4 regions of the Ensifer sp. EB106-05-01-XG146 genome follow, and region 1 is predicted to be linked to each of the others. Evidence: riboswitches for the same ligand, from Rfam matches in the RefSeq annotation. Region 1 holds a riboswitch; each other region holds the start of a gene.
What was found. Region 1 has a riboswitch for thiamine pyrophosphate ahead of thiO (glycine oxidase ThiO). Riboswitches for the same ligand answer to the same signal wherever they lie in the genome.

Region 1 (7,282 bases):
TGATGGCGCTGGAGAAGGACTACAACGCCTACGTCCCGCGGATCGCCCAGCAACTGAAGGAGGCCAATGTGAGCGAGGAGGACCAGCAGAACATCTTCTGGAAGAACGCCTCCCGTTACCTCGGCCTCGACCGGCCGGGGCCGACCCGCCAGCGGCTCGCCACCTATTGTCGCAAGCGTGGCCTGGACGCCTCCTGGCTCTCGCAGCTGGAGATCGCCTGACCGCGAAACTGCTACCCGCGGTCCGGCACGTGCCTATCGCCACGGTGCGGTTCTGGCGATCCATTCGCGCGTCCGGCCTTCCGGGTCGGCGTTGCGGGTGATGTCGGTAACGACGGCGGCGATGTCGGCGCCGTGCTCGAAGACGCCGGCGATCCGCTCGACGTTGAGGCCGCCGATGGCGACCAGCGGCAGCAACCCGACACGGTTCCGCCAGGCGGCAAGGCGCGGCAGTCCCTGCGGCGCCCACTTCATAGCCTTGAGAATGGTCGGGTAAACCGGTCCGAGCGCGACATAGTCGGGCTTGGCAGCAAGTGCTGTCTCCAGTTCCGTCTCGTCATGGGTGCTGAGTCCGAGCTTCAGGCCGGCGGCGCGGATTGCAGTAAGGTCGGCCTCCGCCAGGTCCTCCTGGCCGAGATGGACGAAGTCGCAGCCTTCCGCGATCGCCAGTTGCCAGTAGTCGTTGACGATGAGCTGGCAGCCCTGCTCGTCGCAAACGGCCTTGGCCGCGCGGATCTCGCGGCGGATCTCCGCTTCCGTACGATCCTTGACGCGTAGCTGCACCAGCTTGACGCCGAGCGGCACCAGCCGCTCGATCCAATCCGTGCTGTCGACGATGAGATAGAAGGGGTCAAGTTTCACGCAAACACCGCCTTTCCGATGACGGGGGTGGAAGGGACGGCAAAATCGCGCGGCTCGAGCATGCCCGCCTCGAAGGCCTGCCGGCCGGCATCGATCGCGCCCGCGAACGCAGCGGCCATCAGCGCGGGCTTGGCGGCGCCGGCGACGGCGGTGTTGAGCAGGACGGCATCGAAGCCGAACTCCATCACCGTCGTTGCGTGCGAGGGCCGGCCGATGCCGGCATCGACGATCAGCGGCACATCGGGAAAGTTGGCCCGCATTGCCCTGAGCGCCTGGATGTTCTGCGGCCCCATGGCGCTGCCGATCGGCGCGCACCAGGGCATCAGCACCTTGCAGCCGGCTTCCACGAGCCGTTCGGCAACCACGAGATCATCCGTGGTGTAGGGAAAGACTTCGAACCCTTCGGCCGAGAGGATGCGCGCCGCCTCGACCAGCCCGAAGACATCGGGCTGCAGCGTATCGTGGTGGCCGATCACTTCGAGTTTCAGCCAGTTGGTGCCGAAGACCTCGCGCGCCATCTTGGCCGTCAACACCGCCTCTGACACCGAGTGGCAGCCGGCGGTGTTCGGCAGCACGTGCACGCCGAGCGCCCGGATCAGTTCGAAGAAGGCGCCGCCCTGGCGGCCTCCGGCGGTTTCGCGCCGGAGCGAGACCGTGACGATCTCAGTGCCTGACGATCGCACCGCATCTTCCATAACGGCGGGGGAGGGGTAGCGGGCGGTGCCGAGCAGCAACCGTGAGCGCAGGTCCTGTCCATAAAGCGTCAGCATGTCTCAGCCTCCTTTCATCGGCGAGAGAATTTCGATCCGGTCCCTGTCGCTGAGCGCATGACCCGAACGGTCGGCCCGGTGCACCAGTTCGCCGTTGACGGCGGTGGCGAGCCAGTCGCCTTCGAAATCAAGGGCGGCCAGAAGCTCGGCGAGGGTGGTGACGGCGAGGTCGTGATCCTCGCCATTGACGGTCAGTCTCATGCGGCATCTCCCTTCAGGTCCTGCGCAAGCGCGAGGTCGGCTGCTTCCGCCGCCAGGGCCGGCGAAAGCAGGAAGCCATGGCGGTAAAGTCCGTTGATCGTGATGGTCTGCTCGGTGCGCAGGGCGCGCGGCAGGTTGTTGGCGAAGGCGGGGCGGACGCCGGCGCCGGTTTCGACGAGGCGCGCTTCGCCGAAGGCCGGATGCAGCGCATAGGCGGCGTTCAGCAGTTCCATGAGGGAGCGGGCGGTGATCGGTCCGCCGTCATCCGTCTCGATCATCGTCGCCCCGCACATGAAGAGGCCGCCGCCGCGCGGCACGATGTAGAGCGGGATGCGGGGATGAATGAGCCTGACCGGCCGCGACAGTTCCACGTCGCTTGTCTGCAGGTAGAGCATTTCGCCGCGCACGCCCCGCAGGCCCGGCGTTTCGCCGATGCGTGCCGCGCCGGCGCAGTCGGCGACGAGATCGTGGTGGCCATCGTCGCTCGTCTCATCGAGGAAGGTGACGCCGTGATCGACAAGCTTCTGCCGCAACCGGCTCAGCGCCCGGCGCGGGTCGAGATGCGCCTCACCGGGAAAAAACAGCGCCTCGCGGAAACGTCCGGCAAGCGCCGGTTCCAGCCGTTCGATCGCGGCGGCGTCGAGCCATTCGAAGCCGGAGGTGCGTGAGGCAAAGCGCTTGAGTTCGCCCGCATCCCGTGGCGGGGCGACGACAAGCGTGCCGTTTCGGGAAACCTCGCCCGGCAGGGCGTCGTCCCACCAGTCGATGGCGCCGATGCCCTTCGTCAGCACCACCTCTTCGGCGCTCTCGCGTTCGCACCAGGGTGCCAGCATGCCGCCGGCAAACCAGGAGGCCGCGCCGGCAAAGCCTGGTTTTTGCTCGACAACCGTCACCGCGACACCGCGGGCGCTAAGTTCATGCGCCAGACAGAGCCCTGCGACGCCGGCACCTTTGACGAGGATCCGCATGGCTCAGTGTTCCCGCGAGGCGTGGGCGGGCCGTCGTGAGGGAAGCGGGATGGTGTTGGCGGTGTGCATGCCGAGGCTCCGATTGTGGAGACCCAGTTCACGAGCGAAGGAAGGGGAAGGACGCCTTGCCGTTGAATGGTCGCGTGAACGCGACGTTTGCGGCAGCGATGTCTGCACCGTCCCTACGCCAGTATGAACTGGATCAGGTTCAACGGGTCACTGCGCCGCGCAAACCGCATAGCAGAATCTCAGCCCCTTGGCGGGACACCCCTGGTGAATGCTCCAAGCTGACCGTTCGGGGCGGTTTTTGTCAAGAGCCAGCATTCGTGTGCGATGTGATCTCAGCTGCCGAGAAAATTATCTATAATTTTGCGACGAGAAAGCGGAAGCGTTGGCGGCGTGCTGAGGGGAGGAGTGTCAGGCGGGCAGAGCGGGTCGAAAAATACCGGAGAAGCCCCGCTCGTCCTCGTTTCTCGGGTGCGTTACGCCCGATTTCGGAAATGGGAGATGCGACCGATTGATTGGTGATTGTTGCCCTGTCTCGGCGGTTTCCAGATTCACTCACGGTCAAAATACAACCAGAAGGGTATTTGCTAACACAAACTCTCCACCTGGGTGCTTGCGAACTTTGCTGGTCGATAAAATTATAGATAATATCAGATTCTATCTATTTCGCGTTTGCGATGACCTGGAGGACGAGCCGAAATGCTGGACGGAACCCTATCAACTGGCGCTAATTTTACCCCGGGCGACGCGGGCGAATCCCGCTGGACCCAAGCGGAAGCTGAAAAAATCTATAATTTGCCGTTCAACGATTTGCTCTACCGCGCACACACGGTCCATCGTGCGCAGTTCGATCCCAACGCCATCCAGATGAGCCGGCTGCTCTCGATCAAGACCGGAGGCTGCGCCGAGGATTGCGGCTATTGCAGCCAGTCCGCCCACTATCCGACCGGGCTCAAGGCATCGAAGCTGATGGAGGTCGAGCGTGTGCTTGCCGAGGCGCGACAGGCGCGCGACGGCGGTGCGACGCGCTATTGCATGGGGGCCGCCTGGCGCAGCCCGAAGGACCGCGACATGGACGCGATCGTCGCCATGATCGGCGGTGTGCGGGCGCTTGGCATGGAAACCTGCATGACGCTCGGGATGCTGACGCCGGACCAGTCCGCACGGCTCGCCGAGGCCGGGCTCGACTACTACAACCACAATGTCGATACCTCCGAACGCTTCTACGGCGAGATCATCACCACCCGCAGCTTTGCCGACCGGCTGGAGACGCTCGCGAATGTCCGCGACGCCGGCATCAAGGTCTGCGCCGGTGGCATTCTCGGCATGGGCGAAACCGCCGACGACCGGATCTCCATGCTGGTGACGCTCGCCAATCTGCCGGTGCCGCCCGAAAGCGTGCCGATCAACATGCTGATCCCGATCCCGGGCTCGAAGCTGGCCGATGCAGCGCCCGTCGATCCGATCGATTTCGTCCGCACCATCGCGCTTGCCCGCATCCTGATGCCGCTATCGCATGTCCGGCTTTCGGCCGGCCGGACCGACATGAGCGACGAGACGCAGGCGCTCTGTTTCTTCGCCGGCGCCAATTCGATCTTTGTCGGCGAAACCCTGCTGACCGCCGACAATCCCGGCGAGGACCATGATGCGGCGCTCTTCCGACGCCTGGGGTTGAAGCCGATGGCTCCGGCGGCAAGGCAGGATGCGGCCGAATGACCCTGGGTCTGTTTGCGCGCTATGAGAAGACGCTGGAGGGCCTTGATCGCAAGGGCCGCCGGCGCGCACTTGCCCCCGCTGGCGGCCTGGATTTTACCTCGAACGACTACCTGGCGCTCGCCGCTTCGACGCGGCTGAAGGCGGCGATAACGAGTGCCATCGCGCGCGGCGTGCCGGTCGGCTCCGGCGGCTCACGGCTGTTGCGCGGCAATCACGAAGAACACGAGGCGCTTGAGGCGGAAGCGGCCACCTTCTTCGGCGCGGAACGAATGCTCTTCTTCGGCAGCGGCTATGCCGCCAATGCTGCCCTGTTTTCGACGCTGCCGCAGCGCGACGACCTCATCGTCCACGATGCCCTGATCCATGCGAGCGCCCATGAAGGCATCGCTGCGAGCAAGGCCGATTCGGTTGCGGCAGCGCACAACGATATCGACGCCTTTGCCGATGCGATCGGCCAATGGCGCCGCGCCGGCGGCACAGGGCGCCCGTGGATTGCCGTCGAAAGCCTCTATTCGATGGATGGCGATCGGGCGCCGCTCGCTGACCTCTTAGCGCTTGCCGCGCAGCATGACGGCTTTCTCGTCATCGACGAGGCGCACGCGACCGGCGTCTTCGGGCCGGAAGGTCGCGGTCTCGCCGCTGAGCTGGAGGACCGGGAGAACGTCGTCATGCTGCATACTTGCGGCAAGGCGCTCGGTGTTTCCGGCGCACTGGTCGGAACAAGCGCCGTGCTTTGCGACTATCTCGTCAACCGCGCCCGCAATTTCATCTATTCGACCGCGCCCTCGCCACTCATCGCGGCCGCGGTGCGTGAAGCGCTCGCCGCCCTCGTCGACGAGCCGGAACGCCGCGCCGCATTCGACGACCTCAGGTCTTTCGCCAACCGGGCGCTTGCCGAAGTGCTCGGCATCGAAGGCAGCGGCTCGCAGATCCTGCCCATCCCGATCGGTGATAACGGCCGAGCGGTCCGCATCGCCGCCCGTATGCGCGCCGAGGGTTACGATGTCAGGGCAATCCGCCCGCCGACGGTGCCGGAAGGCACCGCGCGTCTTCGGATCGCCATCACCCTCAACGTCGACCGGGCCGCAATCGTGCAGATGCTGCAGCAGTTGAAGATCGCGATCGCGAAGGAGCGGCCATGAAAACCCGTATTGTGATCACCGGTACCGATACCGGCATCGGCAAGACCATCTTTTCCGCAGCCCTCACCGATGCGCTCGACGGTTGCTACTGGAAGCCTGTGCAGTCAGGGCTCGACGAAGAAACCGACAGCGAAACCGTCGCCCGGCTTGGTCGGTTGTCGTGTGACCGCGTCCTGCCCGAAGCCTACAGGCTCGCAACACCGGCATCGCCGCACCTGTCAGCACGGATCGACGGCGTCACCATCGACCCGGAGCATCTTTCCCCGCAGGCGGTGGAACGACCGCTGGTGATCGAAGGCGCAGGCGGGCTTCTGGTGCCGCTGACGGAGCACACGGTCTTTGCGGATGTCTTTGCGCGCTGGCTGATCCCGGTGGTTGTCTGCGCTCGCACCGGGCTCGGCACGATCAACCACACCCTCTTGTCGCTCGAAGCGCTGCGCCGCCGCGCCATTCCCGTTCTCGGCGTCGCCTTCATCGGCGACGCGCAGGAGGACAGCGAAGCGATCATCGCGCGCCTTGGCGGGGTGCGCCGGCTCGGGCGGCTGCCGCGGCTCGACCCGCTGACGCCCGACCGCCTGCGCCACGCCTTCGCCGAGAATTTCAACATCGCCGATTTTCGAGGGATGCCGGCATGAAGAGCTCCGCCGTCTGGTATCCCTTCACCCAGCATGCCCTCGAACCGGCGATGCGCCGCATCGTCGGCACCGAAGGAGCGTATCTCGTCGACGAAGATGGCGCGTCGATCCTCGATGCGATTTCGTCCTGGTGGGTTATCACCCACGGCCACCGTCACCCCACGATCATGGAGGCGATCCGCAGGGCTACGGAGACCTACGACCAGATCATCTTCGCCGAATATACTCACGCACCGGCGGAAGACCTGGCGCGCGGGCTGATCGAGATCGCACCGCCCGGGCTCTCCCATGTGTTTTATTCCGATAGCGGTTCGACTGCGGTCGAGGTCGCGCTGAAGATGGCGCTCGGGTTCTTCCACAACAGCGGCCAGCCGCGGAGCCGGATCTGTGTGCTGGAGCATGGCTATCACGGCGACACGATCGGCACGATGTCGGCCGGCGAAAGAGGCGTCTTCAATGCCGCCTACGCGCCGCTGCTCTTCGCCGTCGATCGCCTGCCCTTTCCGGAGCCGGGCCGGGAGCAGGCAACGCTCGACGCCTTCGAACAGGCTTGCGCTTCCGGCGAGGTTGCCGCCCTGTTGATCGAGCCTCTGCTGCTTGGCGCCGGTGGCATGAAGACCTATCCGGCTTCCGTGCTGTCCGAGCTGAAACGCATTGCCGAACGGCATGGCAGCCTGCTGATCGCCGACGAGGTGATGACCGGTTGGGGGCGGACGGGCAGCCTGTTTGCCTGCGAGCAGGCCGGGATCGCGCCCGATATTCTCTGCACCTCGAAGGGGCTGACCGGCGGCGCGCTTCCTCTGGCCGCGACGCTTTGCACCTCGGAGATCTTCGAGGCGCATCTTTCGGTCGACCGACGCAAGACCTTCTTCCATTCGAGTTCCTACACGGCCAACCCGATCGCCTGTGCCGCGGCACTTGCCAATCTCGCCGTCTGGAGACAGGAGCCGGTGGGAGCGCGTATCGAAACCTTGGTCGCGCGCC
Region 2 (7,282 bases), on a different contig from region 1:
GGCAGCGTCACCATGTCTTGGCTGCCGAAGAGAGCGACGGCGCCGAGGTCGCCGAGCGACAGCGCCATGGCGAAGGAAAGGGCCATCAATAGCGGCTTGCGCAGCGCCGGAAAGTCGATCCATCGCAGACGATCAAAACCACGAATGCCAAGGCTTGCCGTCAGCCGTTCGGACCGTGCCGCATGGGTCGCCATTGCCGGCGCGAGGATGCGGTGGACGAAGGGCAGCGCCATCAGCGCGTTGATCGCAACGACGATGGCAGGTGCAAAGCGCGCGACGTCACCGAAGGGACGCAAAAGCAGAAACCATCCGGCGCCGAGCACCACCGGCGGCACCAAGAGGATCAGCGAGGTGCTGGCACCGATGGCACCGGCAAAGCCGCGGGAGAGCGACGTCGCGTGACGCGGCGCGGTGGCGGTTGCCGCCGCCCGGATCATCACGGCTGCCATGGTGACGGAGGCGAGTGCCGAGGCGAGCGCGATTGCCGCACTCGTCCGCAGCGCCCGGTGCACCGCCGGATCGCGGGCGAGCTTCAGCAGATCGGCTTCGAGTCCGGAGATGAGAACCGCGACCAGCGGCGCGCCGAGAAACAGAAAGGCAAGCGTGATCCAGGTGCCATCACTCAGGCGCGCGATCCTTGACGCGCCATCGAAACGGCGCACAGTGCGGCCACCGGTCATGCCCTCTTCCGGCTCGGTCGCCAGATGACGAAGCAGGAGCAGCAGCAGGCCGGTCATGGCGATCTGCAGGGCTGACAGCGCGATCGCGCGCGGCGGATCGAAATCGAAACGCAGCGCCTGGTAGATCGCCACTTCGATTGTGCTGGCCGCAGGCCCGCCGCCGAGCGTCAGCACGAGGGTGAAGCTGGTGGCGCAGAGCATGAAGACGAGGCCGGCGGCACCCGGCAGGAGGCCGCGCAGCACGGGCCATTCGATGAAGCGAAAGAGTGCGCGTGACGGCATGCCGAGATTGGCGGCGCTGCGCCAGTATTCGGCGGGGATGCGCTCGAGCCCGGCCAGGAACAGGCGCGCTGCAAGCGGCATGTTGAAGAAGACGTGGGCAAGCAGGATGCCGAACAGGCCGTAAATGCTGACGGGCTGCGCGAGGCCGAGCCAGCGTAGGCCGGAATTGAGGAAACCCTGCCGCCCCCAGATCTCGATCAGCCCGAGTGCGCCAACCAGAACCGGCAGTCCGAGTGGCAGCGCCATCAAGCGCAGCAGCCAGATGCGGCCGGGGAACTGCGGTCGTCGCGCTAGCGCCCGGGCGACGGGGATGGCAAAGAGCACGGACAGCAACGTCGAGAGGGTCGCCTGCAGCAGCGTGAAGCGGGTGACGCGCCAGATGTAGGCGTCGAACAGCGCATCGTCGCTCGCGCCGCCCGTCTGGCTCAGCAAGGCGACGATCGCAAGACCGACGAAAAGGACGAAGACGCCGAGGCAGGCTGCCCCGGCGACCACTGTCATACGATTTTCGCGCAGTGCGAACAATCCGGCCTCAGTTCTTGCTCATGGCGGCAAGCCATTCGTCGATCCAGGCCTTGCGGTTCTTGGCGACGTCCTCCGAGGGCAGGAGGAAGGTGTTTTCCGGCTTGACCAGCTTATTGAAGGCGTCCGGCAGCGGCTCCTTGGTCGCTGCGACCGGCATCATCCAGTTCGTCGTCGGGATGATCGACTGGAAGTCCGGACCGGTCATGAAGGCGAGGAACTGCTTTGCCAGTTCCGGCTCCTTGGCGTTCTTGGTCATGCCGGCGACTTCGATCTGGATGTAGTGCCCTTCGGAGAAGGCAGCGGCCTGATAGCGCTCGGTGTTTTCCGCGACCATGTGGTAGGCCGGCGACGTGGTGTAGGACAGCACCATCGGCGCCTCGCCCTTGGTGAAGAGGCCATAGGCTTCCGACCAGCCGGGGGTGACGGTCAGAACGCGGTCCTTCAGCTTCGTCCAGGCGGCACCCGCCTCATCGCCATAGACGGCCTTGACCCAGAGCAGGAGGCCGAGGCCCGGCGTCGACGTACGCGGATCCTCGATGACGATCTTCTGCGACGGGTCGCCTTCTACCAGCTCCTTCAGGCTCTTCGGCGGCGTCTTCAGCGTCTCGGTGTCGTAGACGACGGCGAAGTGGCCGTAGTCATAGGGCAGGAACGTGTCGTCGGAGAAGTTGCCGGGAACGGTGACGCCGGTTGCCTCGACGCCGTGCGGCGCGAAGAAGCCCGTTGCCTTGGCTTCCGCAACGAGGTTGGTGTCGAGGCCAAGCACGATGTCGGCCTTGGAAGCCTCGCCTTCGAGCTTCAGGCGGGTGAGCAGCTCGACGCCGTCGGCCACGCCGACATAGTTGACCTTGCATTCGCAGGTCTTCTCGAAGGCTTCTGCGACCTTGGCGCCCGGGCCCCATTCGGTGATAAAGCTCTCATAGGTGTACACCGTCAGCGTCTTGTCGGCGGCGGTCGCGGCGCCGGAGAAAACAAGGCTCGCGGCCGTCGCAAGGGCTAGCCGGCTAAAGAATTTAAGTTGCGATGAATTGGACATGGCGAGGACCTCTCTCCCAAAGTTCGTTGTTGCATGGGAAAAGGGCGTATCGATCCGATCGCGTCTAATCCCTCCGCCGGTATGAGCCGGATCAGGTTCCGCGGGTTGGCGTTTTGACGCCTCTCAGCCTCCGGCCGCAATGCGGTCGGGAGGCACCCCGTTAGAGCGGCAAGAGATTTACCGCTGCCTCGGTCCCATGGCAAGCGATGTTTACGGCGAAGCAAGGGGACGCCTGGCCAGCACAATGGCTCGTGTTTGCGTATGCCGCCAACTGCGCTACACAACGGCAGCGAGGAGGAAATGTCATGCCCGATATGCTTGTTCGACTTTATGCCCTGCCGGCTGAACCTCAGTCGAAGCTTGGCCTTGGCATCAGCATTCGCCGCGCCATGGCGCCGGAGCGCCGCCTGGTCGTTTCCTGGATTGAAAAGACTTTCGGTGCCGGATGGGCGGGCGAGGCGGAAGCCGCCTTTTCCTCCACCCCGACGCGCATGCACGTCGCTGTCCATGACGAAAAGATCGTCGGCTTTTCCTGCCACGACGTAACGGCACTCGGCTTCTTCGGTCCGACCGGCGTCGACGAAAGCATGCGCGGGCAGGGGATCGGTGAGGCACTGTTGCTTGCAAGCCTCACGGCCATGCGCGAGGCCGGCTATGGCTACGCGATTATCGGCGGCGTCGGGCCGGCGAAGTTCTACGAGCGGGTGGCCGGCGCCGTCGAAATTCCGGATTCGACCCCCGGCATTTATGCCGGCATGCTTTTTCCCGATCCGGTGCCCGAGGGGCATTGATGGTCTGACCAAAATATCGAGAACCGCTCGTTCGACGGTTTTCTTCGTTTTCCTTCGGCGGTCCTTTGCGCTATGGGCTTTGCCATGGCTCGATCGACCTTCACCATTCTGCTTGGCGGCGCCCTTTCGCTGACCGACCGGCTGGCTCACCAGCTGGCCGCAAGTCGCTTCATTGCGGCTGACGGCGGCATGCGCCATGCCCGATTGCTCGGCATCGTGCCGGATGTCTGGGTCGGTGATTTCGACTCGACCGAGGAAGCCCTTCTTGCGGACTACGCCTCCGTCCCGCGCGAGCCCTATCCGGCGGCGAAGGCCGCGACGGACGGGGAGATCGCGGTCGAGGCGGCGCTGTCGCGTGGAGCCGATCGCCTGATTTTCGCCGGCGCCCTCGGCGGTACCCGCAGCGATCACGCCTTCATGCACCTGCTGCATGCCGTCGCCCTTGCCGAGCGTGGCCTTTCCGTGTTGATGACCTCGGGCGAGGAAGAGGCCTATCCGCTGCTGGCCGGCTCGCTCGACCTCGACCTACCCAAGGGCTGCCTCTTCTCGGTGCTCGGGTTGACCGAGCTTACCGGTCTTTCGATCGTCAATGCGCGCTATCCGCTCGACGATTTCACCTTGCCGTTCGGCTCGTCCCGAACCGTTTCCAACGTTGCGGAGGGTCCCCTTCGCTTCACTCTCCAGAGCGGTCGCGCCATTGTGCTCGCCCGCCCCTATGATCTTTCCGGAGCCTGAGCCTTGGCGCCTCCCATTCTGAAACTCGACGACATCTTCCTCACCTTCGGCGGCGCGCCGCTGCTAGCCGGCGCCAATTTTCAAGTCGAACCGGGCGACCGCATCTGTCTGGTCGGCCGCAACGGCTCGGGCAAGTCGACGCTGATGAAGATTGCCGCGGGCCTGGCCGAGGCGCAGTCGGGCGAAATCTTCCGCCATCCCTCCGCGACCATCCGCTATCTGCACCAGGCGCCGGATTTCGACGGCTACGACACGGTGCAGACCTATGCCGAGGCAGGACTCGGCCCGAGTGACGATCCCTATCGCGTCGCCTATCTGCTGCAGCACCTGGGGTTGACCGGCGAGGAAGACCCGAAGCGCCTTTCGGGCGGTGAGGCGCGTCGCGCGGCGCTTGCCCGTGTCATGGCGCCGGAGCCGGATATCCTGCTGCTCGACGAGCCGACCAACCATCTCGATCTGCCGACGATCGAATGGCTGGAAGACGAACTGATCCGCAGCCGTTCGGCGCTCGTTCTGATCTCGCACGACCGGCGCTTCCTGGAGAAGGTCTCGACCGCGACCGTCTGGCTCGACCGTGGCCAGTCGCGGCGGCTCGACCGCGGCTTTGCCCATTTCGAGGCTTGGCGTGACGAGGTGCTGGAGGCCGAGGAGCTGGAACAGCACAAGCTCGGCAAGGCGATCGAGCGCGAGGAACATTGGCTGCGCTACGGCGTGACCGCTCGACGCAAGCGCAACATGCGCCGCCTCGGTGAGCTGCAGACCATGCGGGCGACCTATCGCGGCCACAAGGGGCCGCAGGGAACGGTACAGGCGACGGCCGCCGACGCCAAGGAATCGGGCAAGCTGGTGATCGAGGCGGAGAAGGTCACCAAGGCCTATGGCGAGCGCACCATCGTCGCGCCGTTCTCGATCCGCGTGCACCGCGGCGACCGCATCGGTCTGGTCGGCCCGAACGGCGCCGGCAAGACGACGCTCCTGAAGATCCTGACCGGACAGATCGAGCCGGATACGGGCACGGTCAAGCTCGGCACCAATCTCGAAATCGCGACGCTTGACCAGAAGCGCGAAGACCTCAATCTCGACGACACGCTGGCGCACTACCTGACGGACGGGCGCGGCGACAACCTGCTGGTCAATGGCGAGCAGCGCCACGTCACCGGCTACATGAAGGACTTCCTGTTCCAGCCAGAGCAGGCGCGCACCCCGATCCGCGAGCTTTCGGGCGGCGAGCGCGCAAGGCTGATGCTGGCGCGCATCCTCGCGCGAGCAACCAACCTTCTGATCCTCGACGAGCCGACCAACGATCTCGACATCGAGACGCTCGACCTTTTGCAGGAGATCGTCGCCGGTTTTGCCGGAACTGTCATCCTCGTCAGCCACGACCGCGACTTCCTCGACCGCACCGTCACCTCGACGATTGCGCCGGCCAATCCGGAGGCGCCGGATGGACGCTGGATCGAGTATGCCGGCGGCTATTCCGACATGATGGCGCAGCGCAAGGGCGCGATCGAGGAGAAGCGCAAGGCCGAGAAGGCGGAAAAGGCCAAGGCCGATGCAGCCGCACCGGCCGCCGAAGCGCCGAAGGCTGCCAAGGGTAAGCTTTCCTACAAGCAGAAATTCGCGCTCGAAAACCTGCCGAAAGAGATTGCCAAGGCGGAAGCCGAGGCTGCCAAGCGCGAAGAAAAGATGGCGGACCCCAATCTTTTCACAAAAGATCCAAATGCTTTTGCGAAGCTGGCGCAGGAGCTGGAAAAGCTGCGTGCCGACCTCGCTCGCATGGAAGAGGAATGGCTGGAACTCGAAATGCTGCGCGAGGAGCTTGAGGGCTGAGACACAACAAAGACGGTCCCGCGCGGGATTGCGAAGGTAATACGTTGAATCCTTGCGAGTTTTACCGTTAAACTGGCAAGGGAAAGATGGCCTTCCGCGTTGAACGTTTTCACAGGGTATGATAAGTAAAACTTATTATATCACCTGTGAACGATCATGATGCCCTTCAAGCTAGAATCCGAAACCATTGGAATGCTTCTGACCGATGTCTCGCGCCTCTTGCGCGGGGCCTTCGACCGCAAGGTCAATGCCATGGATCTGGGCATCACGCCTGGCGAGGCGCGCACGCTGATCCAGGTGGCGCTCACCGAGGGCATCAAACAGGCCGAAATCGCCACACGCATGGGCATTGAGCCTATGACGCTGTCGGCCTATCTCGACAGGCTGGAGGCGAACGGGCTCGTCGCCCGCGTTCCCGATCCGGCGGATCGCCGCGCCAAGAATGTCGTCATCACCGAAAAGGCCGGTCCGTTGTTCAACGAGCTGATGACCGGTCTTCGCGAAATGATGGATGCCTATACGGAAGGGCTGGACTCGGAAGCGCGCGCGCTTCTCTGTTCCAACCTGCGCATCCTGCGTGACAATTTGCGTCAGCTCGATCCGTGCCTTGCCGGTAAGGAGACAGCGGAGAAGGCCGAAGTCCGGGTCGGAGCCGCGCAATGACGCGTCGCATGAGCGAGCGGCGCACAAGCATCATCGGTGCCTTCCTGGTGGCGCTCGGCCCCGTTTCCATGGCGCTGTATACGCCGGCGATGCCTGAACTGGTGCGCGCCTTCTCCTCCAGCGAAGCGGCGATCAAGATGACGCTGTCGCTCTATTTCGCCGGCTTCGCCTTTGCCCAGTTGGTGTCTGGCACGCTCTCCGATGTCATCGGTCGCCGCCGCGCGACGCTGATCTTCATGGCGATCTACCTCGTCGGTAGCCTGATGGCGGCCTTTGCGCCTTCCGTCGCGGTGCTTTTGGCCGGCCGCCTGGTGCAGGGCATCGGCGCCTCCGTCGGGATGACCGTGGCGCGGGCGATCGTGCGCGACCAGTTCACCGGGACTGAGGCCGCACGCATCATGAACATGATCGGCATGATGCTGGCCCTCGGACCCGCCGTGTCCCCGACGCTTGGCGGCCTGGCGCTCGGTCTCTTCGGGTGGCAGTCGATCTTCTTCCTGATGGTCGGCTTTGCCGCCATGGCCTGTCTCACCGTGCAGTTTTTCATGGCCGAGACCGCGACCCCGGATCCGGCCAAGGGCCACTTGAAGCCCATCCTTGCGGCCTATCGGCGGTTGGTGAGCGACAGCCGCTTCGTTTCCTCGACACTTGTGATCGGCGGAGCGGTCGGCGCACTTTATGCCTGGGCGACCATGCTGCCCTTCGTACTGATCAATGCGGTGGGGCTGACACCGACCGAG
Region 3 (7,282 bases), 140 kb from region 1:
GCCATCTCCAAGGAGATCGTCGCCGACTATGGCGGCGATATCACCGTCGAAACCAGCGACAGGGGCACCGTCTTCACGGTTCGCCTGAAGAGGGCCTGAGCGATGCAGCCGACCGTCTATCTCGTCGACGACGACAACCATCTGCGCAAGGCGATGACGCAGACGCTGGAACTCGCCGGCCTCGCCGTTACCCCTTTTGCCAGCGCTGCCGAAGCGTTGAAGACGCTGGATGCGAATTTCGACGGAGTCGTCGTCAGCGATATCCGCATGCCGGGCATCGACGGCCTCGCCTTCTTCCGCCGCATCGAAGCTTTCGACGCGGATCTGCCGGTGATCCTGGTGACCGGCCATGGCGACATCCCGATGGCAGTGCAGGCGCTGCAGGATGGCGTCTACGACTTCATCCCCAAACCCTTTGCCGCCGACCGGCTGGTGCAGAGCGTGCATCGCGCGCTGGAAAAACGCCGGCTCGTGATGGAAAACCGCGCGCTGAAACGGGCCGCCGAGACGGCCGGCGACAGCCTGCCGCTGATCGGCCAGACGCCGGTCATGGAACGTTTGCGCCAGACGATCCGGCACATTGCCGATACCGATGTCGACGTGCTCGTCGCCGGCGAGACGGGCAGCGGCAAGGAGGTGGTGGCGACGCTGCTCCACAATTGGAGCCGACGCCGCAACGGCAACTTCGTGGCGCTGAATTGCGGGGCGCTGCCCGAAACGGTGATCGAAAGCGAACTCTTCGGCCACGAACAGGGCGCCTTCACCGGCGCCTTGAAGAAGCGCATCGGCCGGATCGAGCATGCGAGCGGCGGCACGCTGTTCCTCGACGAGATCGAGGCGATGCCACCGGCGACTCAAGTGAAGATGCTGCGCGTTCTGGAAGCGCGCGAAATCACGCCGCTTGGCACCAACCAGGTTCGTCCGGTCGATATCCGCGTCATCGCGGCTGCCAAAATCGATCTTGGCGACCCGGCGCAGCGCGGCGATTTCCGGGAAGACCTCTACTTTAGATTGAATGTCGTAACGCTGTCGATCCCACCGCTGCGCGAACGCCGAGACGATATCCCGCTGCTCTTCTCGCACTTCCTGACCCGGGCGGCCGAGCGCTTCAAGCGCGACGCGCCTGTGGTCACATCGGCCGTGCAGAGACATCTGATGACGCATGCCTGGCCGGGCAATGTGCGCGAGCTCTCGCACTTTGCAGAACGCGTGGCGCTTGGTGTCGAAGGTCCGCTGGGACAGCCGATTGCGCCCGCCGAACAGCCTGGATTTGCGCTCCCGGAACGGCTCGAACGCTACGAGGCGGAGATCCTGAAAGAGGTGTTGCGGGCTCAGCGCGGCGACGTCAAGGCGACGATCGAGGCGCTCGGCATTCCGCGCAAGACATTCTACGACAAGCTCCAGCGCCACGGCATCAACCGTGCCGATTACGCCGAGCGGGCCGCACCGGAAAAGGCCGGCCGCTAGCGTCAAACCCGAATCCGTCACCACACGCAATAGGTGCATCTTTGTCGGCAGGCGAATTCACGCTTGACGACCCGGGCCGATCGATGGCTATGATCTAGGCATTCACCAGGGGGGTCCCGCAAGGGGCTGAGATTCTGCTGGATGGCCGGCTTGCCGGCTGTGGCGCAGTGACCCGTTGAACCTGATCCAGTTCATACTGGCGTAGGGACGGTGCAGATATCGAAGCCAGGATTCCGTGCGTCCAGCATCTGGCGGAGCGTCTTTCATCTTTCCGGCATCAGAACTGGGTCTCCAATTGCAAACTTGGAGCCTCGTCATGAATATTGCCACCAAACCCGCAGCCCTCACGGTCACGCAAGGACCGCTTCCCGCCTCCCGCAAGATCCACAAGCCGGGCGTGCTTCATCCGGATATCCGCGTGCCGATGCGCGAGATTGCGCTCCACCCGACGTCGGGCGAGCAACCGGTTACGGTCTATGATTCCTCCGGCGCCTACACCGCCGACGACGCCGAGATCCGCATCGAGGACGGCCTGCCGCGGCTGCGCCGCAACTGGATCGTCGACCGCGGCGATGTGGAAACCTGTGAGGGACGCGTGGTCCGCCCCGAGGACAACGGCTTTGTGAGCGGCGACAGGCTGACACCGACCTTCCCGTTCCAGCATGCGCCGCTGAAGGCCACGGGCGGCCGCGCAGTGACCCAGCTTGCCTATGCCCGCGCCGGCATCATCACGCCGGAAATGGAGTTCGTGGCGATCCGCGAAAATCTCGGCCGCGACGCGGCGCGTGCGAAAGTCCGCGACGGCGAGAGCTTCGGCGCCCACATCCCCGATCACGTGACACCCGAATTCGTGCGCCAGGAAATTGCCAGCGGTCGCGCGATCCTGCCTGCCAACATCAACCATCCGGAATCCGAGCCGATGATCATCGGCCGTAATTTTCTGGTGAAGATCAATGCCAATATCGGCAACTCCGCCGTCACCTCGTCGATGGCGGAAGAGGTCGAAAAGATGGTCTGGGCGACGCGCTGGGGCGCCGACACCGTCATGGACCTTTCGACCGGCCGCAACATCCACAACATCCGCGAATGGATCATCCGCAACTCACCGGTTCCGATCGGCACCGTGCCGCTTTACCAGGCGCTGGAAAAGGTCAACGGCATTGCCGAGGACCTCACCTGGGAAGTCTATCGCGACACGCTGATCGAGCAGGCTGAACAGGGCGTCGACTATTTCACCATCCATGCCGGCGTCCGGCTGCACTACATCCCGCTCACCGTCGATCGCGTCACCGGCATCGTTTCGCGCGGCGGCTCGATCATGGCCAAGTGGTGTCTGCATCACCATCGCGAGAGCTTCCTTTACGAGCATTTCGAGGAAATCTGCGACATCTGCCGCGCCTATGACGTCTCCTTCTCGCTCGGCGACGGCCTGCGCCCCGGCTCGATCGCCGATGCCAACGACGCGGCACAATTCGCCGAACTCGAAACGCTCGGCGAGCTCACCAAGATCGCCTGGGCCAAGGATTGTCAGGTGATGATCGAAGGCCCCGGCCACGTGCCGATGCACAAGATCAAGGAGAACATGGACAAGCAACTCGCCGTCTGCGGCGAGGCGCCGTTCTACACACTCGGACCGCTGACGACGGACATTGCGCCCGGCTACGACCACATCACGTCGGGCATCGGCGCGGCGATGATCGGCTGGTTCGGCACCGCCATGCTCTGCTACGTCACGCCGAAGGAGCATCTGGGTCTTCCCGATCGCAACGACGTCAAGGTCGGCGTCATCACCTACAAGATCGCCGCCCATGCCGCCGATCTCGCCAAGGGCCATCCGGCCGCCCAGCTGCGCGACGACGCGCTGTCGCGCGCGCGCTTCGAATTCCGCTGGGAGGACCAGTTCAACCTCTCGCTCGACCCGGAGACGGCCCGTAACTTCCACGACGAGACACTGCCGAAGGAAGCGCACAAGGTCGCGCATTTCTGCTCCATGTGCGGCCCGAAATTCTGCTCGATGCGGATCTCGCACGACATCCGCGCAGAAGCGCAGAAGGAAGGCCTGGAGGCAATGGCCGCGAAATACCGCGAGGGCGGCGACCTCTATATGCCGGTGGAAGGGGCGGCTGGCGCGGCCGAGTAGACGACAGAGACTCGTTGAAGGGGCCAGTCACGGCCCCTTCAGTTCACTCAGGGCTGCGCCTCCCGCCTCGGAAGCGGAAGCGGCGATCGCCAAGGCTCTCCTCCTCCGTCATGCTTGGGCTTGAGCCGAGCATGACGGAGGGTGGGAGGCGCGCCAACGACCCCGTTCAATCAACAAACATGCAACGTCCTCTGTCCCTCTCGCGACGCCTCAGCGATGAGGGCGATCATCTGTATGTCGTGGCCGCCGCCAGAGGCCCGCACCTTGCGCTCCGTGTCGCCCGTCCCCCCAATAGCTTGTCCCCACATCGATTGAACGATATGCAAGGCGCACGCAAAAGTCGCTGTCGGCGAAATTCATTCGCTGCGGGCAGCCGAACTGTACCCGCGCAAAAGTCCTGCAGGACGACGCAAGAACACCGTTTGCACAAGGAGAATGACTTGAGGACATGCCTGTTGAGACTGACGGCCTTGTCCATAGGAGCCCTTGCAGCATTCGGCGGAGATCTGCCGCGCCTCAACGGTGACCGGGGCTTTGCCGCGGGCCTTTCCTGGATTTCCGCTGCCCATGCGGACGACGCCGATGCCGGCGGCACGAATGGTGAAGGTGCCGCGGGCGGCAGCGACCAAGGTAGCGAAAACGTCGGGAGCGGCGGAAGCAACGGCACAGAGGGTGGCGGCGATTGGGGCTCCGGCGATGGTAGCGGCGTGGGCGGCGAGCCCGGCGGGACCGGGGCTGGCGGTGGAGGCGGCGTCATCGACGGAAGCGGCCTGAGCGGCGGAGACAGCGAGCGCCACTCATCCTCATCGCGCGACGGGCGGGATTACGGACCAACCGGCAGCGTATGGCACGGCGGCAGCAGTTTCCTCAATCTTTTTCGCCGGACACCGGAAGAGCCTCCCGAGGGGAGCGGGCCAAAGTCTTCCACCCGGCAGAAGAGCGATGCGGGATCCCGCAAAAGCGCGGGTCACACCAGAACAGAGCCCTGAAGAGATGTCTGCTTCGTCGCGCCGAAGGATGCCGTGTGCTGTTTATCGCAGACATAGAAGCGTCTGCGCCTGGATGCTTGGGCCAAGCCCTGGCATGACGGAGCAGCGGGAGGCGCGCTATCGATCCCGTTCGATCAACGAACGCGCAACGTCCCTATAGCCCTATAGCCCTCTAGCGACCACTCACCATCCGCTCGACCACATCGAGCAGCACGTTGGCGCCGGCGACCAGATCATCCGGCTCCGTGTGTTCGCGCGGATTATGGCTGATGCCGTCGCGGCTCGGAACGAAGATCATCGCCGTCGGCGCGATGCGGGCGATCATCTGGGCATCATGACCGGCGCCCGAGGTCATGCGCCGGCTCTTGAGGCCTCGCGCCTTCGCCGAAGCCTCGACCGCTGCGACGATGCCCTGATCGAAGGCGACCGGCTGGAAGCGTGCCAGCCGCTCGACCGAGATCGTTACCCCCTCTTCCGCGCCGATGCGCACCAGAAAGTCCGCAAGCGCCGCTTCGAGCGCCTGCAGCCGATCCTCGTCCGGATCGCGCAGATCGACGGTGAAGGCGGCACGCGATGGGATGACGTTGATCGCGTCGGGCTCGAAACGCATGGTGCCAATGGTCGCGACACTCGGCGCGTTCGACCGGGCAATATGCTCGCGCAGGAAGAGGCCGACACGCGCGGCCGCGAGACCGGCGTCGGAACGCATTGCCATCGGCGTGGTGCCGGCATGGTTGGCGACGCCATCGATCGTCACGCGCTGCCAGGAAATGCCCTGCAGGTTCTCGACGGCACCGATCGAAAAGCCCTCGCGCTGCAGCACCGGCCCCTGCTCGATATGGAGCTCGACATAGGCGTGGGGCTTGAGGAACCCCGGCTCGATGTTGCCGGCATAGCCAATCCGCTCGAGTTCCTCGCCCAGCGACGAGCCATCCGTGCCGATGGTCGCGAGCGCTGCGTCCAGCGGCAGGCCGCCGGCATAGACGAGCGAGCCGAGCATGTCGGGCGCAAAACGCACGCCCTCCTCATTGGTAAAGGCGGCAACGACGATCGGTCGGGCCGGCGTCACGCCACGGTCCTTCAGCGTCTCGATTACTTCGAGCGCGGCGAGTACGCCGTAACATCCGTCATAGATGCCGGCATTGATGACCGTATCGATGTGCGAGCCGAGCATGATCGGCGCTTCGCCGCTGTTCTTCTCGCTGCGCCAGATGCCGAAGATGTTACCAATCTGGTCCACGGCCACATCGAGGCCCGCCGCCTCGATCCAGGCGACGAGGCGGTTGCGGCCGGCCTTGTCGTTGTCGGAGCCGGCCAGCCGGGTCAGTCGCCCTTCTGCATCGCGACCGATTTCGCCAAGCTCGCGGATGCGCCCGATGAGGCGCGCGGCGTCGATGGAAGGAAATGACATGTTAGTCCTGCTTTCATGCGGATTTTGGTTCATGGCCGGCTATCAGCCAACGCCAGTCGCTGCCGGATAATCTCGGCGTGATAACGCGCGCCGAAGATCAGGGCGTCGTCGTTGAAGTCGTAACGCGGATTGTGCAGCGGCGCCGATGTCTCGCCATTGCCGATAAAGACGAAGCAGCCCGGAACGTGCTCAAGGAAGCGTGCGAAATCCTCCGAGCCGGTCATCGGCTCGGCGGCCGTTGCGACATTCCCGGTCCCGAACACCGTTTCTGCTGCGGCAAAGGCGTGGCCGGTCAGGGCCGGGTCATTGATCAGTGGCACGAACTCGCGCGTGTAGTTGACCTCGACCTCGCAGCCATAGGCATCCGCCGTACCCTTGGCGATCACCCGCATCTCCGCTTCGATCCTGGTGCTGACCTCCGGGCGGAAGCTGCGGGCATCGCCGAGGATGCGGGCGAGACCGGGCAGCGCGTTGCGCGTGCCGTCGGTCAAAAGCTCGGTGACCGAAACGACACCGATATCCGTCGGCGAGAGGCGGCGCGACACGATCGTCTGCAGATTGACGACGGTGGCGCAGGCGGCGACCAGCGTCTCGTTACCCCAGTGCGGCCGCGCCGCGTGCCCGCCGACGCCTTTGAGCACGATCTCGAAATTGTCCTCCGCCGACATGATGGCGCCGACGCGGGTTTCGAAACGGCCGACCGGCAGCCCCGGCATGTTGTGCAGGCCGTAGATTTCGTCGAAGGGAAAACGTTCCATCAGTCCGTCGTCGAGCATCGCCAGCGCGCCCTTGCCCCACTCCTCGGCCGGCTGGAAGATAAAGCATGCGGTACCATCGAAGCCGCCGTCTTCGGCGAGCATCTTGGCGGCGCCAAGCAGCATGGCCGTGTGACCGTCATGGCCGCAGGCATGCATGGTGCCGGGCTTCGTCGAGCGATAGGGAAGCTCTCCCTGTTCCGGTATCCGCAGCGCATCCATGTCGGCCCGAAGCGCTATGGCGCGGTTGCCGCTGCCGCGTTTCAGCCGACCGACGACGCCGGTACCACCGACACCTTCCACCACCTCGTCGAGCCCGAATTCCCTGAGCTTTGCCGCAACGAAGGATGAGGTGCGTTGTTCCTCGAAACCGAATTCCGGGTGCGCGTGCAGGTCGCGGCGCCAGGCGGTCATGTCCTTCACAAGCCGGTCAAAATCCATTCCCGCCATGGTCATCCTCTTTCGTTCGATGTGTTGGCGACGGTCTCGGGCGACAGGCCGACCAAGGCAGCATAACGCT
Region 4 (7,282 bases), 550 kb from region 1:
CACTGCGTTCTCCCTCCGCGACCGCGACGGAAATCTTCAGTTTTGAAACGTCCAGCCCGACGAATATTGCGTTATTTTCCTTCATGTTCGCCCTCGCTAAGCTTGGGGCTCCGCTCTGGCCCATCCAGAGCAATCCCCGCACGCAGCATAATCGGGACGAGCCGCCTTCACGCGACGAACATACGGTCTAGTGCTTGCACTAGGACTTGCAGCCTTCAGCCTAACTCAGCAAGGCGGCCGTCACCGGAGGGGTACGCCGTTGAGCCTGACGTCATTGTCACTTCGCTGGACACCGCATCGCGCAACGTCACGGACACCGGCGCGGTCAACGCTGCTTCTGTCGTTCCGCTCAGCCTGGCAGGCGAGAAGCTCACTGACGTAATCACGAAATCGGGAGGTGTACGCGGTGAGACCTATGACACGTTTGTCACTGTAACCCGAGGGAACAAATCTGGCACCGTCTTGAAGAGCGCGCTCATCGACAATCCTACAGAAAACATCTGGGTTCAATCCGGTGACGAGATAACCCTGGTTCGCGACCCTCGGCAGTTTACGGTTCTGGGCGCTGTTAAATCCAACAAGCGGCAGGCCTTTGGCTCTCGAGATCTCAGTCTCATCGAGGCGCTCGGCATGAGCAGGGGCGGTAACGATCTCGCGACAGACGCCGAAGGGTTCTTCGTATTCAGATATGAAGAAGCAGAGATAGCAGCATCCTTGCTCGGTAGATCTTGTAAGGCCGTATGTTCTTTCCCTAGACTGTTCTTCCGGTGTCTGTCGTTATGCCAAGCGGCCGGAAAAATTGCAGTTCTGCTGCCCAATAGGGTTCAATTCAACCATCTCGAATCGCCGTAGCGGGCAATTCGGATATTAGAGCTGTGACGATCTTCAAGGCGCCACTCTCAAATCTGGACAAGCCATCCAAACAGACATTTTACGGTCTCAGCGGATTTCTGATTTCGCTTGCTCTTTTCGATAAGCGGAATATCTTCCTCGGCGTCTGTGAATTCGAACGCTCAGACTGAAGGCTCCCTGCGCTCCGAAAGCAATGGGAGCCTTTTTGATTCGGAGGCCCGCCGCACTTCTTCGCGACTACGTAACGCGATCGGATGTGATTTGCCCGTGGCGACCTCATTCGTCATGAGAGAACCAATCTCGAAAGTCGCGTTTCATTATAGGCAGCCGTAGCGATCCGTTCGAATAGCTATCGAAGGCGACTAGATTGAAGCGACAGCTTACGCATGCTCAGGCGTTTCTAACAAGTTGGACAGATAGTGACCATAGGACGTCTCGCCATACCGTCGTGCAAGGGTCTCCAGCTGATCACCATCGATGTAGCCGGCGCGATACGCAACTTCTTCCGGGCAAGCCACCTTAAATCCCTGTCGCCGCTCTAAGGTTCCTACGAACTCTGATGCTTCCAGCAAGCTGTCGGGCGTACCCGTATCGAGCCAAGCATATCCCCGCCCGATTCTTTCGACGTGAAGCTTGCCCCGTTCGAGATAAGCGCGGTTCACATCCGTAATTTCATACTCGCCCCGGGCGGAAGGTGTCAGGTCGGCAGCGATGTTTACGACCTCTTCGTCGTAGAAATAGAGGCCCGTGACGGCCCAGTTGGAGCGGGGCTTGGCAGGCTTCTCCTCGATCGCGACAGCCTTCAGCTCGCTGTCGAATTCGACGACGCCGTATCGTTCCGGGTTGCTGACATGGTAGGCGAAGACAGTCGCGCCCTCCTTGCGTTCCATCGCCCGCTTGAAGAGCTCTGTGATGCCATGTCCAAAAAAGACGTTGTCGCCGAGAATGAGGCATGAGGGATGGCCCGCAACGAAGTCGGCGCCGATTACGTAGGCCTGGGCAAGGCCATCGGGGGATTGTTGCTCGGCGTAACTCAGGTTGATTCCCCATTTCGACCCGTCGCCCAGCAGGAGTTGAAAGCTGGGGAGGTCCCGCGGTGTGGTGATGATCAGGATGTCGCGAATCCCCGCGAGCATCAGGGTTGACAAGGGGTAGTAGATCATCGGCTTGTCGTATATTGGAAGCAGTTGTTTCGAGCTTGCCAATGTCATCGGATGCAGACGGGTACCGCTTCCGCCTGCAAGAATAATGCCCTTCATTTCGTCACCTCCAGGTCCGTCTGGTGCTGGATGACGCGGCGTACGGTGGCTTCGATGGAGTTCTTCCAGTGGGGCAGGGTGATGCCGTGGTGTCGCGCGATTTTGCTGCAGTTCAGGCGTGAGTTTGAGGGCCGCGCGGCCGCAGTTGGGTAGTCTGCCGTCAAGATGCGGTTGACCTTGGCAAACGGGCCGCCCAGCCCTTCAGACTGGGCGAGGATTTCTTCCGCCACGTCGGCCCAAGTCGCATCACCAGTTCCCGCCAGATGGAACGTGCCGCGCAGTGCCAGGTCATCTGATGCCAGCAGATTCTTCGCGACACCGATGATCGCGGTTGCCAGATCCAGCGCGGATGTCGGGTTCCCTGTCTGGTCCGTAACGACCGATAGCTCGGCTCTGTTGCGGGCGTTGCGAATGATGGTCCGGACAAAATTTCTGCCGAACGGGCTGTAGATCCAAGCGGTTCTCAGAATGACATGATTATCGGTGGCGGCGGCGACCGTTCGCTCGCCTTCCCACTTGCTTTTGCCGTAGACGTTTACCGGGCGCGCCGTATCGCCTTCGGTATATGGCATGGTTTTTGTCCCGTCGAAGACGTAGTCGGTCGATAGATGGATGATCGGGATATTCAGGGCTTTTGCGACGCGCGCCAATTCTTGCGGTGCGACCGCGTTGACTGCGTATGCCCTGGTCTTGTCGGTCTCGGCTTGGTCAACTGCGGTATAGGCGGCGGCCGAGATGATGACGTCAGGAACCGCTGCCCTGACGACCCCCTCTATGCCTCCTGGATCCTCCAAATCGAATTGCGGGCGACCGAGCGGAACCACCTCGAAGTCGCCGCGGCTCTTTCCCTGCTCGACAAGCGACTGAACGACCTGGCCGTTCAGCCCGGTGACAACGATGCGCGATATCTGGTTCATTGCCCGACACCCGCATGCAGCGCACCCAGGCGAACGCCGTCATATCCCTTGCGAAGAGGGGCCCACCACCATTCGTTGTCCAGATACCAGCGGATCGTCTTCTCCATCCCGCTTTCAAAGCTGTCTTCCGCCGCCCAGCCGAGCTCTTCTTCCAGCTTCGTCGCGTCGATAGCGTAGCGCAAATCGTGCCCCGGCCTGTCCTCGACAAACTGAATGAGCTCGTCCCGGGGGCGGAATGCAGGGGCAAGCACGTCGAGTGTGGCGCAGATGTGCCTGACTACATCGATGTTCCGCCGTTCGTTGCGCCCACCGACATTGTAGGTTTCGCCGATTCTGCCGCGCTCGGCGATCAGCTCAAGCGCACGGGCATGGTCCTCAACGAAGAGCCAGTCGCGAATGTTCGTGCCGTCGCCATAGATCGAGAGTGGCTTGCCTTCGAGCGCATTCAGGATGGTCAGCGGGATCAGCTTTTCGGGGAAGTGATAGGGACCGTAATTGTTTGAGCAGTTGGAAACCAAGATCGGCATGCCGTAGGTGCGTGCCCATGCTTTGGCGAGATGATCGGAGGCGGCCTTCGATGCCGAGTAAGGCGAGCTCGGATCGTATCGCGTCTCCTCGGAAAAGAGCTGGTCATCCGCGAGCGAGCCGTACACTTCATCCGTCGAAACGTGAAGAAAGCGAAACCTGCGTTTGCCCTCATCTTCCATGGACTGCCAATAGGCCCTTGCGCATTCTAGCAGGTTGAATGTCCCGACAACGTTAGTTTCGATGAAGTCCCTTGCTCCGGTAATTGACCGGTCGACGTGACTCTCGGCAGCGAGATGCATGACGCGATCGGGTCCGAAGGTGGAAAAGGCCTCCGAGATCGCTCGCCCATCGCTGATGTCAGCTTTGAGGAAGCGATAGGAGGGGTTGTTTGCGACGGGCAAAAGGGAGCTGAGGGTTCCCGCGTAGGTCAACTTATCAACGTTCAACACGTCATATCCCTTGTCGATAATGAGGTGTCGAATAACCGCTGAACCAATAAAACCAGCCCCGCCGGTAACAAGTACACGCATATCTCAGTGAAGTCCTTCTAAGATAAATATCGAGACTAGAGTTCTGATCCGAACTTGGATTGAAGCTCGGAAAGTCTTGGCTGGTTCCTGTCTTTGTCAGACAGGATGGCGTAATTCGGAGATACGGGCCAATTGATCCGGAGCTCTGGGTCGTTCCAAAGAAGCCCGCGATCGTGCTCAGGACTGTAGTAGTCGGTCACTTTGTAGCTGACCACGGTTGCGGGTTTCAGGGTACAGAAGCCGTGGGCGAAACCCGGCGGAATCCAGAGCTGGTGACCGTTCTCTTCGGAAAGCTCAGCGGCCACGAACTTCCCGTGGGTCGGTGATCCGCGGCGAAGGTCCACCGCCACATCCCAGAGCGCGCCGGCGTTACAGGAAACCAGTTTTCCCTGTGCGCGCGGCGGCAGTTGGAAGTGCAGTCCGCGCACAGTGCCGGCTTCAAGCGACAGCGATTGATTGTCCTGGACGAAAGAGTGCGTCCCGACGATTTCGGCGAATTGATCAGCCCGAAAGGTCTCGGCGAAGTAGCCACGCGTATCGACCAATCGCTTAGGCTTAATCAAGAAAACAGAGGGAATGGCCGTTTCTTCGATCCGCATCGTATCGTCCTTCATCGTTGTTTCCCGTGCGCGAAATCATACGGCGCTTGTGGCGTTCTAACGATATGTTGCGTCTGTATTGCTGACGATCCCGGGAAAATGGGATCGCGAAGCGGACGTGCCATTCCACGGCCTCTTTCTCGATCGCTTGGTCCGCAGGGCCTGTGTGGAAAGATGCGGCTTGGATCCGCTGCATCTATCAATTGACATCCCCGCCCATGCCCCCCTAGCATCCCTCCTGCCGAGGGGCGCACTGTCACGGTGCTGAGATGGCGGTGAGCCAGACCCTTGAACCTGATCCGGATCATACCGGCGTAGGAACGGCGAGGGCCCTTCTGCTCACCAGCCGTCTCTGCGCTTGTCGACCGGATCTCCGTCCATTTCGGGGAGGTCGCTTTGCTCGTGTCTGTTCTTGACTCAAACCGAAAAGGCTCAGGTCTCAAGGAGGTGGGGCTATGACCGCGATCGCCGTCACCATCGCAGGCTCGGATTCCGGCGGCGGGGCCGGCATCCAGGCGGATCTGAAGACGTTCTCTGCGCTCGGCGTTTATGGCGCAAGCGTGATCACTGCGGTCACGGCGCAGAATACCCGTGGCGTTTCTGCGGTTGAAGATATCTCCCCGACCGTCGTTGCGGCTCAGATCGACGCGGTGTTTTCGGATCTCGCCGTGGGAGCGGTGAAAATAGGCATGGTCTCGCGGCGCGAGACGATCGCGGTGATCGCAGCTGGTCTGAAGCGCTACGACCGGCTGGCTGTCATCGACCCGGTGGTGGTGGCAACCTCCGGCGATCCCCTGATGCGCCCGGACGCGATCGCGACGCTCAAGGAGGAGTTGCTGCCGCTGGCGCTCATTCTCACGCCGAACCTGCCCGAGGCGGCGCTGCTGACCGGACGTGCGATCGCTGAAACGGAGGCTGAGATCGCGCGCCAGGCCGAGATGCTTCTGAAGCTCGGTGCGCGTTCGGTGCTGATGAAGGGCGGACATGCCAAGGGCAGGGATGCTGTCGACAGCCTCTATAGGGGGGAAACGGTCCTGCACCTGTCGCGGCCGCGGATCGAAACCAGGAACGATCATGGCACCGGGTGTACCCTCTCGGCCGCAATCGCCTCGGCGCTTGCCAAAGGTAAGCCGATTGACGACGCGGTCGTCGCAGCCAAGGTCTATCTGCATGATGCGCTGGTCGCGGCCGACGGCCTGGCCATCGGCCAGGGGCATGGGCCAGTGCATCATTTTCATCATTGGTGGGGCAACGATAGAGGGTCGATCGATGGGCCTTCGAACGTCGCCGAGGTCCAAGGCGTTCTTGGCAGTATGTCGCGATCTGGTTGAGCCGTTTGGCATTGCCTCGACTCTACCTCAGGCCACTGCCGCGCTGGGCAGGGCGGATTGCTCGCCCTTGAGCATCTTGCGATAGAGCGCCACATGCTCGCGTGCGCAATCGACGTGGCTCGTCGGTCGTCGAAGTGTCGCACGCAGATTGTCCCATGCCCGCGGGGCGGCCAAGACGTCGATCAGCCGGTCCGCCAGATCCTGGGCGCTCCCGGCGCGGAAGTGATGGCCGTCCAGCCGGTCGCGAACCTTTTCGGCCATGCCGCCGATGTCTGAACACAGGATCGGCCGGCCGTGATGCAGCGCTTCCTGGATAACGACAGGGGAGTTCTCCCACCAGACGGAGGGCATTACCACCCAGTCGACCGAGCGCATCAGCCTTGGCATGTCCTGGTTCTGGTAGGCGCCATAGAAGCGGACGCGACGACCGGCGTCCTCGATGAGTTTCGCTACCTTCTCCTGATAGTCGTTTGGCTGACGCTCGAGGTTCCCGCCAAAAATCATCAGCGAGGAATCATCGCCCCAGATGTCGTCGGGCACCCGTGATACCGCGTCGATCAGCACGTGAACGCCCTTGAATGGCGTCATCTGCCCGAAATAGGCAAAGCGGTTGCGTCGCGCCGTCGGCGACGGCAATTCGCGGGCTGGCGCCTTGTCGCCCATGACGATGCCGTTCTCGATGACGAAGATCTTTGCGGCTTCAAGACCCCATTCGACATAGCGGTTGGCGAGAAAGGCACTCGGCGCGATGAAGGCATCGGCGAGATTGAGCATGCCGCGCACGAACTGTTCGCGGCGAACGAAGCGCGACACCGGGATTTCGGGGAAGCACGTGTGGCAACTGATCGGTGAGGCGCCGTTGCAAAGCTGGCCCGAGGGGCGTTTCACCATTTGCCCGTGATTGTGGCAGATCGGCAGATACTCATGGAACGTCACGACGATGCGTGCCTTGGGCAGGGCATCACGAACGGCATAGAGCGCTTCCAGGCCGAAGCCGAGAATATGATGGAAGTGAATGACATCAGGCTTGATGTCACCGACGAACCGCAAGAGGTCGCGGCGGATGGCGTCCGTATCGCCGTTCGACAGGAAGAAATGGTCGAAGTCTTCGGCGTGGTAGAGCACTTCGTCCATGGCGAGACGCAGGCTCATCAGCGCGGAAGCGCCATGGCGCGGAACCGGATTGCCGACGCGGGCGAGGTAGATCGATTCCACACCCGACAGGCCGTTCAGCGCCTTGTGAAGACCATGCGAAGCAATTTCCGC

Region 2: linked by a shared signal. The riboswitch ahead of thiB (thiamine ABC transporter substrate binding subunit) and the one ahead of thiO (glycine oxidase ThiO) in region 1 are both predicted to bind thiamine pyrophosphate.
Region 3: linked by a shared signal. The riboswitch ahead of thiC (phosphomethylpyrimidine synthase ThiC) and the one ahead of thiO (glycine oxidase ThiO) in region 1 are both predicted to bind thiamine pyrophosphate.
Region 4: linked by a shared signal. The riboswitch ahead of thiD (bifunctional hydroxymethylpyrimidine kinase/phosphomethylpyrimidine kinase) and the one ahead of thiO (glycine oxidase ThiO) in region 1 are both predicted to bind thiamine pyrophosphate.

What each region holds. Positions count from the first base shown of each region.
Region 1 covers NZ_JBYTDX010000002.1:1,666,183-1,673,464, reverse strand. The annotation lists gene AC3WVQ_RS27740 (amidohydrolase family protein) at 1-221, shown strand, start outside; gene AC3WVQ_RS27735 (thiamine phosphate synthase) at 255-860, opposite strand; gene AC3WVQ_RS27730 (thiazole synthase) at 857-1,630, opposite strand; gene thiS (sulfur carrier protein ThiS) at 1,634-1,831, opposite strand; gene thiO (glycine oxidase ThiO) at 1,828-2,799, opposite strand; TPP riboswitch at 2,961-3,081, opposite strand; gene bioB (biotin synthase BioB) at 3,505-4,521, shown strand; gene AC3WVQ_RS27710 (8-amino-7-oxononanoate synthase) at 4,518-5,663, shown strand; gene bioD (dethiobiotin synthase) at 5,660-6,298, shown strand; gene AC3WVQ_RS27700 (adenosylmethionine--8-amino-7-oxononanoate transaminase) at 6,295-7,282, shown strand, end outside.
Region 2 covers NZ_JBYTDX010000001.1:3,577,132-3,584,413, reverse strand. The annotation lists gene thiP (thiamine/thiamine pyrophosphate ABC transporter permease ThiP) at 1-1,487, opposite strand, end outside; gene thiB (thiamine ABC transporter substrate binding subunit) at 1,495-2,523, opposite strand; TPP riboswitch at 2,575-2,693, opposite strand; gene AC3WVQ_RS17755 (GNAT family N-acetyltransferase) at 2,829-3,314, shown strand; gene AC3WVQ_RS17750 (thiamine diphosphokinase) at 3,399-4,049, shown strand; gene AC3WVQ_RS17745 (ABC-F family ATP-binding cassette domain-containing protein) at 4,053-5,879, shown strand; gene AC3WVQ_RS17740 (MarR family winged helix-turn-helix transcriptional regulator) at 6,039-6,542, shown strand; gene AC3WVQ_RS17735 (multidrug effflux MFS transporter) at 6,539-7,282, shown strand, end outside.
Region 3 covers NZ_JBYTDX010000002.1:1,526,484-1,533,765, forward strand. The annotation lists gene AC3WVQ_RS27095 (sensor histidine kinase) at 1-99, shown strand, start outside; gene AC3WVQ_RS27100 (sigma-54-dependent transcriptional regulator) at 103-1,467, shown strand; TPP riboswitch at 1,565-1,693, shown strand; gene thiC (phosphomethylpyrimidine synthase ThiC) at 1,784-3,607, shown strand; gene AC3WVQ_RS27110 (hypothetical protein) at 3,964-4,404, opposite strand; gene AC3WVQ_RS27115 (Zn-dependent hydrolase) at 4,769-6,007, opposite strand; gene AC3WVQ_RS27120 (M20 aminoacylase family protein) at 6,037-7,212, opposite strand; gene AC3WVQ_RS27125 (diaminopropionate ammonia-lyase) at 7,215-7,282, opposite strand, start outside.
Region 4 covers NZ_JBYTDX010000002.1:1,116,986-1,124,267, reverse strand. The annotation lists partial or broken gene AC3WVQ_RS25235 (IS110 family transposase) at 1-85, opposite strand, end outside; gene rfbA (glucose-1-phosphate thymidylyltransferase RfbA) at 1,233-2,111, opposite strand; gene rfbD (dTDP-4-dehydrorhamnose reductase) at 2,108-3,028, opposite strand; gene rfbB (dTDP-glucose 4,6-dehydratase) at 3,025-4,086, opposite strand; gene rfbC (dTDP-4-dehydrorhamnose 3,5-epimerase) at 4,122-4,685, opposite strand; TPP riboswitch at 4,920-5,023, shown strand; gene thiD (bifunctional hydroxymethylpyrimidine kinase/phosphomethylpyrimidine kinase) at 5,141-6,016, shown strand; gene AC3WVQ_RS25205 (glycosyltransferase family 4 protein) at 6,044-7,282, opposite strand, start outside.